2 linked regions of the Catenuloplanes niger genome follow. The protein of the gene in region 2 interacts with the protein of the main gene of each other region in a pairwise test. Links are inferred from orthologs where the notes say so. Each region holds a gene or a part of one and is shown on either strand. Other genes may lie near its edges.

The links. The genes of interacting proteins can lie anywhere in the genome.
Region 1: the proteins of J2S44_RS25030 (region 2) and J2S44_RS18930 interact in binary tests that used the Escherichia coli proteins (3 or more experiments, as listed by UniProt). The link is inferred for Catenuloplanes niger from one-to-one orthologs.

The regions. Positions count from the first base shown.
Region 1 is NZ_JAVDYC010000001.1:4,292,586-4,298,142, forward strand. What follows is about bases 1,192-4,091. They hold J2S44_RS18930 (sulfurtransferase TusA family protein), read right to left. Parts: upstream 2,812-4,091; coding sequence 2,572-2,811; downstream 1,192-2,571. Other genes in these bases: J2S44_RS18925 (hypothetical protein), read left to right, coding at 1,192-2,511. In the rest of the region: J2S44_RS18920 (deoxyribonuclease IV), read left to right, coding at 1-337; more of J2S44_RS18925, read left to right, coding at 385-1,191; J2S44_RS18940 (transglycosylase domain-containing protein), read right to left, coding at 4,765-5,557. UniProt on the Escherichia coli protein: Sulfur carrier protein involved in sulfur trafficking in the cell. Part of a sulfur-relay system required for 2-thiolation during synthesis of 2-thiouridine of the modified wobble base 5-methylaminomethyl-2-thiouridine (mnm(5)s(2)U) in tRNA.
Region 2 is NZ_JAVDYC010000001.1:5,627,479-5,633,068, reverse strand. Bases 820-3,752 are described here. They hold J2S44_RS25030 (cysteine desulfurase family protein), read right to left. Parts: upstream 2,909-3,752; coding sequence 1,730-2,908; downstream 820-1,729. Other genes in these bases: J2S44_RS25025 (electron transfer flavoprotein subunit alpha/FixB family protein), read right to left, coding at 3,168-3,752; mnmA (tRNA 2-thiouridine(34) synthase MnmA), read right to left, coding at 820-1,681. Outside these bases: J2S44_RS25040 (uroporphyrinogen decarboxylase/cobalamine-independent methonine synthase family protein), read right to left, coding at 1-530; more of mnmA, read right to left, coding at 602-819; more of J2S44_RS25025, read right to left, coding at 3,753-4,124; J2S44_RS25020 (electron transfer flavoprotein subunit beta/FixA family protein), read right to left, coding at 4,142-4,921; J2S44_RS25015 (hypothetical protein), read left to right, coding at 5,180-5,359; J2S44_RS25010 (GNAT family N-acetyltransferase), read right to left, coding at 5,363-5,590. UniProt on the Escherichia coli protein: Master enzyme that delivers sulfur to a number of partners involved in Fe-S cluster assembly, tRNA modification or cofactor biosynthesis. Catalyzes the removal of elemental sulfur from cysteine to produce alanine.

The DNA.
Region 1 (5,557 bases), 1.3 Mb from region 2 along the record:
CGCGATCGCCCGGCTGTGGGACGCGGTCGGGCCGCTCGGCGCCGGGTTCTGCCTGGACACCTGCCACGCGCACGCCGGCGGTGAGGCGCTGATCGACGCGGTCGACCGGGTCAAGGCGATCACCGGGCGGATCGACCTGGTGCACTGCAACGACTCGCGGGACGAGTTCGACTCCCGGCGCGACCGGCACGACAACATCGGGAACGGCATGATCGACCCGGCGTTGCTGGTCGGCGTGATCCGCGCGGCCAACGCGCCGGTGATCGTGGAGACCCCCGGTGGCGTCGAGGGGCAGAGCGCCGACATCACGTTCCTTCGCAACCAAATCGGCGACTAGACCGTCTCCACCGGCGTGCATACGAGACCACAAGGGGCAGTCGAGCGATGAGTACGGACAAACCGCAGCTCACCGGCGATGGGCAGGGCAACGCGAAGGCGGCGGGGGCGCGCCCGGCTCCGGTGCCCGATCAGGCGGTCGGCGCGACCGGTGACAAGCCGGCCGCGACCACGAAGAATCCAGCTACCGCGGACAAGCCAGCCGCCGTGGACAAGCCCGTTGCCGCGGACAAGCCAGGCGGCGCTGACAAGGCCGCCGGCGCGGTGAAGGCCGGCAGCGAGCCGGAGCGGGGCGCGGCGGCGCTGCGGTCCGCGGCTCCCGGCGACGCCACCGCGTCGGCGGCGGCCTCGAAGCCGGCCGCTCGGCCCGGCGAGATGACCGTCGTCAAGGACCCGAACCGGGACCCGTTCGAGTCGTTCGGGCCGCCACCGCCCGTGCAGCTCACCCCGGTCGGACGGGTGGTGGCCGCGGTCCGGCGCGGACTGACCCACGAGTGGACGTTCGCGATCCTCGGCGGCCTGCTCTTCGCCGTCGTGATGACCTGGCCCACGCTGAGGTACCCGCTGCACACGATCCCGCAGGACATCTGGGACCCGACGCTGCAGGCCTGGCAGATGGCCTGGTCCGGGCACATCCTGCTGACCGACCCGGCGCGGCTGTGGGAGTCGAACACGTTCTATCCGAACGAGTTGAGCTTCGCGTTCTCCGACGCGCTGCTCGGGTACGCGCCGGCCGGCATGATCGGCGAGGGCCCGGTCGCCGCGGTGCTGCGCTACAACATCATCTTCGTGCTGGCGTACGCGATGGTCTTCGTCGGCGGCTACGCGCTGGCCCGGCAGCTCGGCACCGGCCGGATCGCGGGCGCGGTCGCCGGCGCGGCGCTCGCGCTCGCCCCGTGGCGGCTGGCCCAGGCCGGGCACCTGCACGTCATGTCCAGCGGCGGCATCATGCTGGCGCTGGCGATGCTGGCCCGCGGCCACGGCTACTCGCTGCGCCACGGCTACCGTCCGGAGAAGCGGCACGCGGGGTGGGCGCTGGCCGGCTGGCTGGTCGCGGCCTGGCAGCTCAGCCTCGGCTTCGGCATCGGACTGCCGTTCGCGTACGCGCTGCTGCTGATCGTGCTGGTCTCGCTCGTCACGTACCTGGTGAAGCGGTTCTGGGTGTGGACGGAGCCGAAACCGTTCGGCTGGCGGCTGCTCGCGGCGGACGCCGGCGGTGGCCTGATCTTCGGCGCGGCCGGTGCGCTGCTCGCCATCCCGTACTTCCGGGTCTCCGAGCTGTACCCGTACGCGAAGCGCAGCATCGAAGAGATCCAGCTCTACTCGCCGCCGCTGCAGGGTTTCTTCACCGCGTCCGGCGAGTCCGCGGTCTGGGGCACGCTGCACGCGCAGGCGCGGGACGCGTTGCCGTGGGCGCCGGAGATGACGCTGCTGCCCGGGTTCGCGCTGATCGGGCTCGCGACGGCCGGGCTGTTCTTCTCGATCTGGACGGTCCGGCAGCGACTCCTGATGCTGGCCGGCGTGCTGGTCAGCGGCGCGCTGGCGATGGGCACCGAGTTCTTCGGCGGCACGTTCACCTACGTGCCGCTCTTCGAGTACCTGCCCGGCTGGCAGGGCATCCGCACGCCGGGCCGGCTGGTGCTGTGGACCACGATCTTCCTGGCGCTCCTGGCGGCGGGCGCGGTCGCGGCGTACTCGCGCCGGGCCGCCGACTTCTCCCGCGACCAGGTGCCGGCCCGGCCCGGCCTGCTGCTGCGCGTCGTCACGCTGCTGCCGCTGGTGGCGATCCTGCTGGAGGGCACGAACGTCACGCCGCACCCGCTCGTACCGCAGCAGCCGCTGGCGATGCGCACGGTGGACGGGCCGATGCTGGTGCTGCCCAGCGAGGGCGGCTGGGACCAGCACGTGATGCTCTGGTCGACCACCCGGTTCCAGCAGGTGACGAACGGCGGCAGCGGATTCACGCCGCAGCTCACCGACCAGATCCGGCAGTCCGCGGCGTCGTTCCCGGACCAGCCGAGCGTCGACTACCTGCGCAGCGTCGGCGTGCGGACCGTGGTGGTGCTGCGCGACCGGATCGGCGGTACGGACCTGGCGGCCCGCATCGACCTGCCGGTCGACTACCTCGGCATCACCCGCGAGGACATCGAGAACGCGGTGGTCTACCGCCTCTGACGAGCGTCGAACGGCGAACGGCCCGGACCGCGGTGACTGCCGGTCCGGGCCGTTCGCCGTTCAGGTCACCCGGCGGACGTCGAAGGCCGCGGGTTCCGGGGAGCCCAGGCACTCCTGGGACTTCATCCGGCACCAGGCCGGGATGTCGTTCGCGGCGGCCGGGTCGTCGGCCAGCACCCGGACCACCGCGCCGACCGGCAGCGCGGGCAGCCGCTTGGCCAGTGCGATCACCGGCAGCGGGCACCGCTGGCCGAGGCAGTCGAGCACCTCGGCCGGCCGTCCGTCACCGGGCGTCGTCATCGCCCGCCGTCCGGCCACCACGACCCGCGGCCGGGCCCTCGCCCGGGGCCGCACCGTCGGTCGAGGTGGTCCCGGCCGGGTCGGCGCTGACGGCACCGATTCCCGCGGAGGCGTCATCATCGGACGCCGCCACCGGCCCGGCAGCGGGCGCGGGAGCCGAAGTAGGCGCGGGGCCGGAGGTGGGCTCGGAGGTGGATGCCGCCGCCGGGCCGGTGGACCGGGCCGGTGCCGCGTCCTGGGGGCCGTCGTGCGGACCGCCGGCACGGTCGTCGGCCGGGTGGGCGGCGGGCTGGCTCGGCGGGGCGTCGGCGGCCACGCCGGCCGTGGTGGCGCCGAGGCCGGCACCCGCCAGCGCCGGGACCGGCAGCGGGGCCGGGCGGCCCCGGCCGAACCGGCTGATCACCCACGGCGCGTCCGGCGCCCCGTCGAGAACGCCGCCGTCCGGGTCGTCGTCGTAGGTGCTGCGTACCGGGTCCTCCGCCGGGTGGCGGATCTCGCGGATCACGAACCAGCAGAGCGCGGCGACCGTGACCAGTCGCAGCGTGGACGCGAGCACGAAGACGCCCTCCGGGAAGACCTGCTTGCCGGACGCGCCGAGCAGCTCACCGTAGAACGCGACGAAGTAGAGCACCTCGGCCGCCTGCCAGGCCAGGAACGCGCCCCAGCGCGGGCGGGCCAGCACCGCGAGCGGCAGCAGCCAGAGCACGAACTGCTGCGACCAGACCTTGTTGAAGATCAGGAATGCGGCCACCACCAGGAACAGCACCTGGGCCAGGCGCGGCCGGCGCGGCGCGGTCAGGATCAGGTAGGCGACGCCGAGGCAGGCGAGGCCGAAGAGCGCGTAGCTGGTCCAGTTCAGCGCGGGGTCGACGTTGTCGCTGAACCACTGGAAGAGGCCCTGTTCCCCGGGGATCAGCGGGGCGAGCTTGCCGTCCAGGTACCGCCCGATGTACCAGAACGTGCCCCAGTCGATCGGCCGTTCCGTGTTGAGCTCGAAGAACCGGTTCCACGACTCGCGCCAGAGCAGGAACACGGGCGCGTTGACCGCGACCCAGGTGACCGCGCCGGTGCCGAACGCGACGAGCACCGGCCGGAGCTTCGCGGCCCGCAACCCGAGGATGAGCAGCGGCCCGAAGATGAACAACGGCCAGAGTTTGGCCGCCGCGCCGAGCCCGAGCAGCACGCCGGCCAGCACCGGTTTGCTCTTCGCCCAGGCGTAGAGCCCGGCGGCGGCGAGGCCGATGACCAGGAAGTCCCAGTTCACCGTCGCGGTGACGAACAGCGCGGGCGCGAGCGCGAACAACGCGGCGTCCCACGGGCGGCGGCGGCGCAGCGCCAGGATGACGGCCGCGGTGGCGACCGCGAGCGCGGAGAGCACCAGCGCGTTCACGTCGTAGAAGAGCGTGCCCTGGTTGACCGCCGGGTTGTTCTCACCGTACGCGTGGACCGGCAGGCCGAGCGCGCCCATGAAGTAGCCGGTGACGACCGGGTACTCCACCGGGTGGTCGCGGTAGGGGACCTTGCCCTCGTTGAGGCCCTCGGCGTAGTAGAGCGCGAGCACGTCGGTGTAGCAGAACCGGGTGTACTGCACGTGGTTGTCCCAGGCGCCGTCGCGGCAGGGCGACTTCTGCACCCAGTGCAGCGCGAGCGTGAGACAGACCAGGGCCAGCACGATCCGGGTGGCGGTCCAGAACGGTGTCGTCCCGCCCCGGCCGGGCGCGGCGTGGTCGCCGAGCGGCCCGCCGATCGCCTCGGAGAGGCCACGGACGAACGGCTCGGACTGTCCGGGGTTGTCGACCCGCGGCGGCTGCTCGACGTTCATACGAGGCATCTTGCCGCATGGCCCTGGAGAACCGGACACGGCCGTCACAAGAACACCGCATCGACGACAAAGAATGAGGCCGGTACGCACCTGGTGCGCACCGGCCTCATCCGGGTCAGACGGATCGACCGCTAGTCGTCGTCATCGTTGCCCGGCCCGCCTCCGCCGGGTACGCCCGGTAGAACGGGCAGCCCGTCGGTCGGCGTGGGTGACGGCGTCTGGTTGTTGCCGCCGCCGTTGTTGTTGCCGCCGCCGTTGTTACCGCCGTTGTTGCCGAAGAGGCAGTTGAAGTCGAACGGCTCACAGCTCGGCGACCCGTTCGGGTTCGGGTTCTGGTTGTCCGGCGTCTCCGGGGCCTTCGGCGACGGCGAGACACCGTTGGCGAGCACGCTCGGGTCGCCGACGGAGCTGCCCTCCGGGAAGCTCTCCACCTTGTACTTCGCCGCCTTGTTCGCGGCGTTCATGAAGTCTTCCCAGATCTGGCCCGGCGTGTCACCGCCGTACATGTCGGATCCGTCCGGGTCCTTGATCGCCGCTCGGGCGCCGGAGGTACCGACCCAGACACCGGCCGCTATCTGCGTGGTGGCGCCGAGGTACCAGGCGTCACCGTTGGTGCCGCCCTCCTTGCCGAGCTCCCAGGTGCCGGACTTGGCGAACGCGGGCCGGTCACCGGCGAGCGAGTGGTCGTTGCCGTCACTCGCACCGGGGATCTTCTGCAGCACCTTGAGCATGCTGTCTATCTGCTCGGTGTCGAACTTCTTCTCCGGCTTGATCTGCTCGCCGTTGACCTTGACCCACTCGCCGGTCGCGCTGTTCTTCTTCTCGACGCTGACCACGAAGTGGGCCTTGTTGTAGTCGCCGCGGTTGGCCAGCGTGGCCAGGCCGTTGACGTGCTCGATGACCTTCACCTTGTACTGACCGAAA
Region 2 (5,590 bases):
ACGGCCGGCATCGACGGCTCGTCCAGCTGCAGCACGACGGTGGCGCCGGGCAGTCGGGCCGCGACGTCCCGGACGTGCGCGGCCACGCCCTCGGCGAGCGACGCGGTCAGGTCGCGGACCGCGCCGGGATCGCGCAGCAGCCGGCCGCCGATCGGCAGCTCGATGCTCGCGGCGAGCGTCCACGGCCCGGCCGCCTGGACCTTGACCGGGCCGGTGAACTCGGCGGCCTGCTCGGTCAGCTGATCGACGTCGCGGTCCAGCAGGTCACGCGTGCGCCGCAGGTCCTTGCCGGGCCGGGCCGCGACCCGCCAGCGGCCGGCGTAGAGCTCGACCGGCAGCTCGACCAGGAAACCGGCGCCGCGGCCGACGAGGTCGGCGCCGGGTCCGCGCGCGGGCAGCTCCGGCAGATGCGGAAAGTCGGGAAGATCCCCCAGGACCACCCGCTGGGCCTCGGCGACATCGATCCCCGGCAGCGATCCGATCCCGGTCGCCGCCCCTTCCGGCCACGGCCACACCGCTGCGTCACTCATGCCGCCGACTCTACTGAGCCGGACCGGCCGCCCCGTGCCCGGAGCGACGGAAGACCGGCGCGCCGGCCCGCTCAGGTGTGGGTGATCGTGCCCGAGCCCAGCACGACGTCCCCGTCCGGGTCCGGGCGGTACATCACCAGGGCCTGCCCGGCCGCCACCCCACGGGCCGGCGTGGACAGCGCCGCCACCAGCCCGCCGTCCACCACGGACACCCGCGCCGGGTACGTCTCGCCGTGCGCCCGCAGCTGCACCACGCAGTCCAGCGGCTCGGCCGGCGCGCCGGGCAGCCCGGTCCAGACCGGCCGGCCCGCGTACACCGTGGACACCGCCAGCGCGGCCGCCGGGCCGACCGTCACCGTGTTCGTCTTCGGGGTGATCGACAGCACGTAGCGCGGCCGGCCGTCCGCGGCCGGGACCGTCAGGCCCAGCCCCTTGCGCTGTCCGACCGTGTAGGCGTACGCCCCGCTGTGCGCGCCCACCACCTCGCCGGTCGTCGAGTCCACGATGTCGCCCGGCGCGGAGCCCAGCTTCGACTCCAGGAAGCCGCGCGTGTCACCGTCGGCGATGAAGCAGATGTCGTGCGAGTCCGGCTTCTCCGCGACGCCCAGCCCGCGCTCGGCCGCCTCGGCGCGCACCTGCGCCTTGGTCGACGAGCCCAGCGGGAAGAGCGACCGGTCCAGCTGTGCCCGGTTGAGCACGGCCAGCACGTACGACTGGTCCTTGGGCAGGTCGACGCTGCGCCGCAGCAGGCCGTCGGCGCCGAGCCGGGCGTGGTGGCCGGTGACCACCGCGTCGAAGCCGAGCGCGATCGCCCGGTCCAGCACCGCGGCGAACTTGATCTTCTCGTTGCAGCGCAGGCACGGGTTCGGCGTGCGGCCGGCCGCGTACTCCGCGACGAAGTCGTCGACCACGTCCGCGTGGAAGCGCTCGGCCATGTCCCACACGTAGAACGGGATGCCGAGCACGTCGGCGGCGCGGCGCGCGTCGCGGGAGTCCTCGATCGTGCAGCAGCCGCGCGCGCCGGTCCGGAACGTCTGCGGGTTGCGGGAGAGCGCCAGGTGGACGCCGGTCACGTCATGACCGGCTTCGACGGCGCGGGCCGCCGCCACCGCCGAGTCGACACCGCCGGACATCGCCGCGAGAACACGCACGTGAAACACCCTCCCCGGGTAAAGCCTCAGATCAACGGTACTAGCGGCTCAGCCGAGAACCGATTTGATTACCCCGGCCCGGCGGGCCCGCTCGACCGCGGCGGGCAGCGCGGCGATCAGCGCGTCCACGTCCGCGGCCGTCGAGGTGTGGCCGAGCGTGAACCGCAGCGACGAGCGCGCGCGGTCGTCGTCCGCGCCCATCGCGACCAGCACGTGCGACGGCTGCGCGACGCCGGCCGAGCAGGCCGAGCCGGTGGAGCAGTCGATGCCCTGCGCGTCCAGCAGGAGCAGCAGCGCGTCGCCCTCGCAGCCGGGGAAGGAGAAGTGCGCGTTGCCGGGCAGCCGGTCCTCGGGCGCGCCGTTCAGGATCGCGTCCGGCACCACGCCGTGCACGCCCGCGACCAGCCGGTCGCGGAGTCCGCCGACGCGGGCCGCGTACTCCTGCTGGTTCTTGACCGCGGTCTCGACCGCGACCGCGAACGCGACGATGCCGGCCGCGTCCAGCGTTCCGGACCGGACGTCGCGCTCCTGGCCGCCGCCGTGCAGCAGCGGCGTCACGGCCACGTCGCGGCCGAGCAGCAGCGCGCCGACGCCGACCGGGCCGCCCACCTTGTGCCCGGTGAGGGTGAGCGCGGACGCGCCGCTGGCGCCGAAGTCGACCGGGATCTGACCGACGGCCTGCACCGCGTCGGTGTGGAACGGGATACCGCGCGCGGCCGCGAGCGCGGCCAGCTCCGCGATCGGCTGCACGGTGCCGACCTCGTTGTTCGCCCACATGACGGTGATCATCGCGATCGCGTCGCCGTACGCGTCGAGCTCGGCCTCGAGCGTCGCGGGCCGGATCCGGCCGATCGCGTCCGCGTCGAGCCAGCCCGCGCTCGCGCCCTCGTGCGCGACCAGCCAGTCGACCGAGTCCATGATCGCGTGATGTTCGACGCCACTGGCCACCACCCGGGTGCGGGCCGCGTCCACCGCGCGCCGCGCCCAGAACATGCCCTTGACCGCGAGGTTGTCGCTCTCGGTCCCGCCGCTCGTGAAGATCACCTCGGAGGGCCGGGCGCCGAGCGCCGCACCGATCCGTTCCCGGGACTCCTCGACGCGCTGACGTGCGTGGCGGCCGGCGGCGTGCAACGACGACGCGTTGCCGACCTCGCGGGCCGTGGCGACGTATGCCTCGAGCGCCTCGCTGAGCATCGGCGTGGTCGCGGCGTGATCCAGGTAGGCCATCGCCCCTCAGCCTACCGGTCCTTACCGAGTGCTCCATCGGCCCGGACCACAGTCTGAGCGCCGCCGTTCAAACCCCGGCAAAACCCGAAATCCGCCACGATACGGGGAGGGAGCGCCCGGCACCGGCCGAGGAACCCGGCCGGGAGCTGGTCATACGTAAGGGCCGGGCGGATCCGCCCGGCCCCGGTACCGGTGGTCCGGGCGGCATCCGTGTCGGGCTCCCGACCTGGACGCCGCCCGGACCACCCGGGCGGAACACCTACTTGCGCTTGCGGATCTCGTCCGCGGCCTGCGGGACCACCTTGTTGAGGTCGCCCACCACGCCGTAGTCGGCCAGCTCGAAGATCGGCGCCTCGCCGTCCTTGTTCACCGCGACGATCGTCTTCGACGTCTGCATGCCGGCCCGGTGCTGGATCGCGCCGGAGATGCCGAGCGCGATGTAGAGCTGCGGGGACACCGTCTTGCCGGTCTGCCCGACCTGGTACTGGTGCGGGTAGAAGCCGGAGTCGACCGCCGCGCGGGACGCGCCGACCGCGCCGCCGAGCAGGTCGGCCAGCTCCTCGACCAGCTTGAAGCCGTCCGCGCCGCCCACGCCGCGGCCGCCGGAGACGACCACGGACGCCTCGGAGAGCTCCGGGCGCGCGCCCTTCTGCTCCGCGACCCGCTCGACGACCTTGGCCAGCTTGTCGGACTCGGTCGCGGTGACCGGGAGCGACTCGACCGACGGGGACGCCGGGGCCGGCGTGGGGGTCAGCGAGTTGGGCCGGAGCGCCACGATCGGCAGGCCGCGGGTCACCTTGGACTTGACGATGGTGGCGCCGGCGAACGCGACCTGGGTGGCCGTGCCGTCCGCGTCCAGCCCGACCGCGTCGGTGAGCACGCCGTTGTCCAGCTTGATGGCCAGCCGGGCCGCGATCTCCTTGCCCTCCTGGCTGGAGGCGAGCAGCACGGCGGCCGGGGAGACGCGCCTGACCAGCTCGGCCAGCACGGTCGCCTTGGGCGCGACCAGGTAGCCGTCGATCTCCTCGCTCTCCGCCGCGTAGACCTTCTCCGCGCCGTACTCCGCGAGCCGGGGCGTGAGCGCCTCCGCGGCGCCGGGCCCGCCCAGCACGACCGCGGACGGCGAGCCGATCTCCCGCGCGAGCGTGAGCAGCTCCAGGGTGACCTTCTTCACGCCCGAGGCGGCGGCCTCGACGACGACGAGAACCTCTGCCATGTCTCGGTACCCCCTTCTCAGACGAACTTCTCGGTGGCGAGGAACTCGACCAGCTTCACGCCGGCCTCGCCCTCGTCGACGACCCGCTGACCGGCGGAGCGCGGCGGGCGCTGCGCGTGCTCGATCACCGTGCTGGTGGCGCCCGCGAAGCCGACCTCGGACGGGTCCACGCCCAGGTCGGCCAGGGACAGCGTCTCCACCGGCTTCTTCTTCGCGGCCATGATGCCCTTGAAGGACGGGTACCGCGGCTCGTTGATCGTGTCCCACACCGAGACGACGGCCGGCGTCGAGGCGGTGACCACCTCGTACCCCTCGTCGGTCTGCCGCTCGACGGTCAGCGTGCTGCCGTCGACGGTGAGCTTGCGCGCGCCGGTGAGCGCCGCGACGCCGAGCCGCTCCGCGAGCATGTGCGGGAGCACCTGGACGCGGCCGTCGGTGGACTCCGAGCCGCAGAGGATCACGTCCGCGTTCAGCCGGCCGAGCGCGGTCGCGATCACCTTGGAGGTGGCGACGGCGCAGGAGCCGCGCAGCGCGTCGTCGACGATGTGCACGGCCTTGGCCGGGCCCATGGAGAGCGCCTTGCGGATCGACTCGGTGGCGCCGGACGGGCCCATGGTCAGCACCGTGACCTCGCCGCCGTGCGCCTCGGTGAGGCGCAGTGCCTCCTCGATCGCGTACTCGTCCATCTCGTTGATGACGTTGCTCGCCGCACCGCGGTCAACGGTGTTGTCGTCGGCACGCAGAGACCGTTCGGCACCGGAGTCCGGTACCTGCTTGACCAGTACCACAATGTTCATCGCGCTTCGACGACCCTCCTGTTAAACGGTTCTCGCCCGACGTTACGAATTCTCGTCCGGAACCGGAGCCCGCGGTGAGCCGGGGGCTGGTTCAGGCTTGCTCGGCTGCGCCTCCAGGGTCAACCACGATGCGTGTGGACTTGACCACGACCCATGTTACTTACTAGTAGGTTCCTGATCGCGGGCACGGAGAGTGACACACCTCACCCCATGGCACCCGAAACCCGCTAGAGTCGAGCCGGCGGGAGGAGTCGCGATATGTCAGTGCAAATCGCCCCGGTGCGGCGGATCGCTCCACCGGATCTCTGGTTGACCGGCGGCAGCCTCGTGTCGTTCGGCCACCATCGGCGGAAACGGCCGGACGACCACCGCTGCGTCTGCGGACGGCTCCGCGACGAGTGCGTACGCGTCGCCGTCCGCGCGCTGTGGAGCGTCTGACCGCTACGGCCGGAAGACGTACGGCGTGGTGGTGGTCAGCGCCGTGAAGCCGAGCCGCTCCAGGATCGGCCGACTCTCGTCCGACGCGTCCACCTGCAGCAACGTGAACCCGCGCTGCTCGGCGAGCCGCGCCCGGTATGCCACCAGCGCCTTGTAGATGCCGCGCCGCCGGTGCTCCGGGTGCGTGCCGCCGCCCCACAGCGTGCCGAACGCGGTGCCGGTGACGTAGCG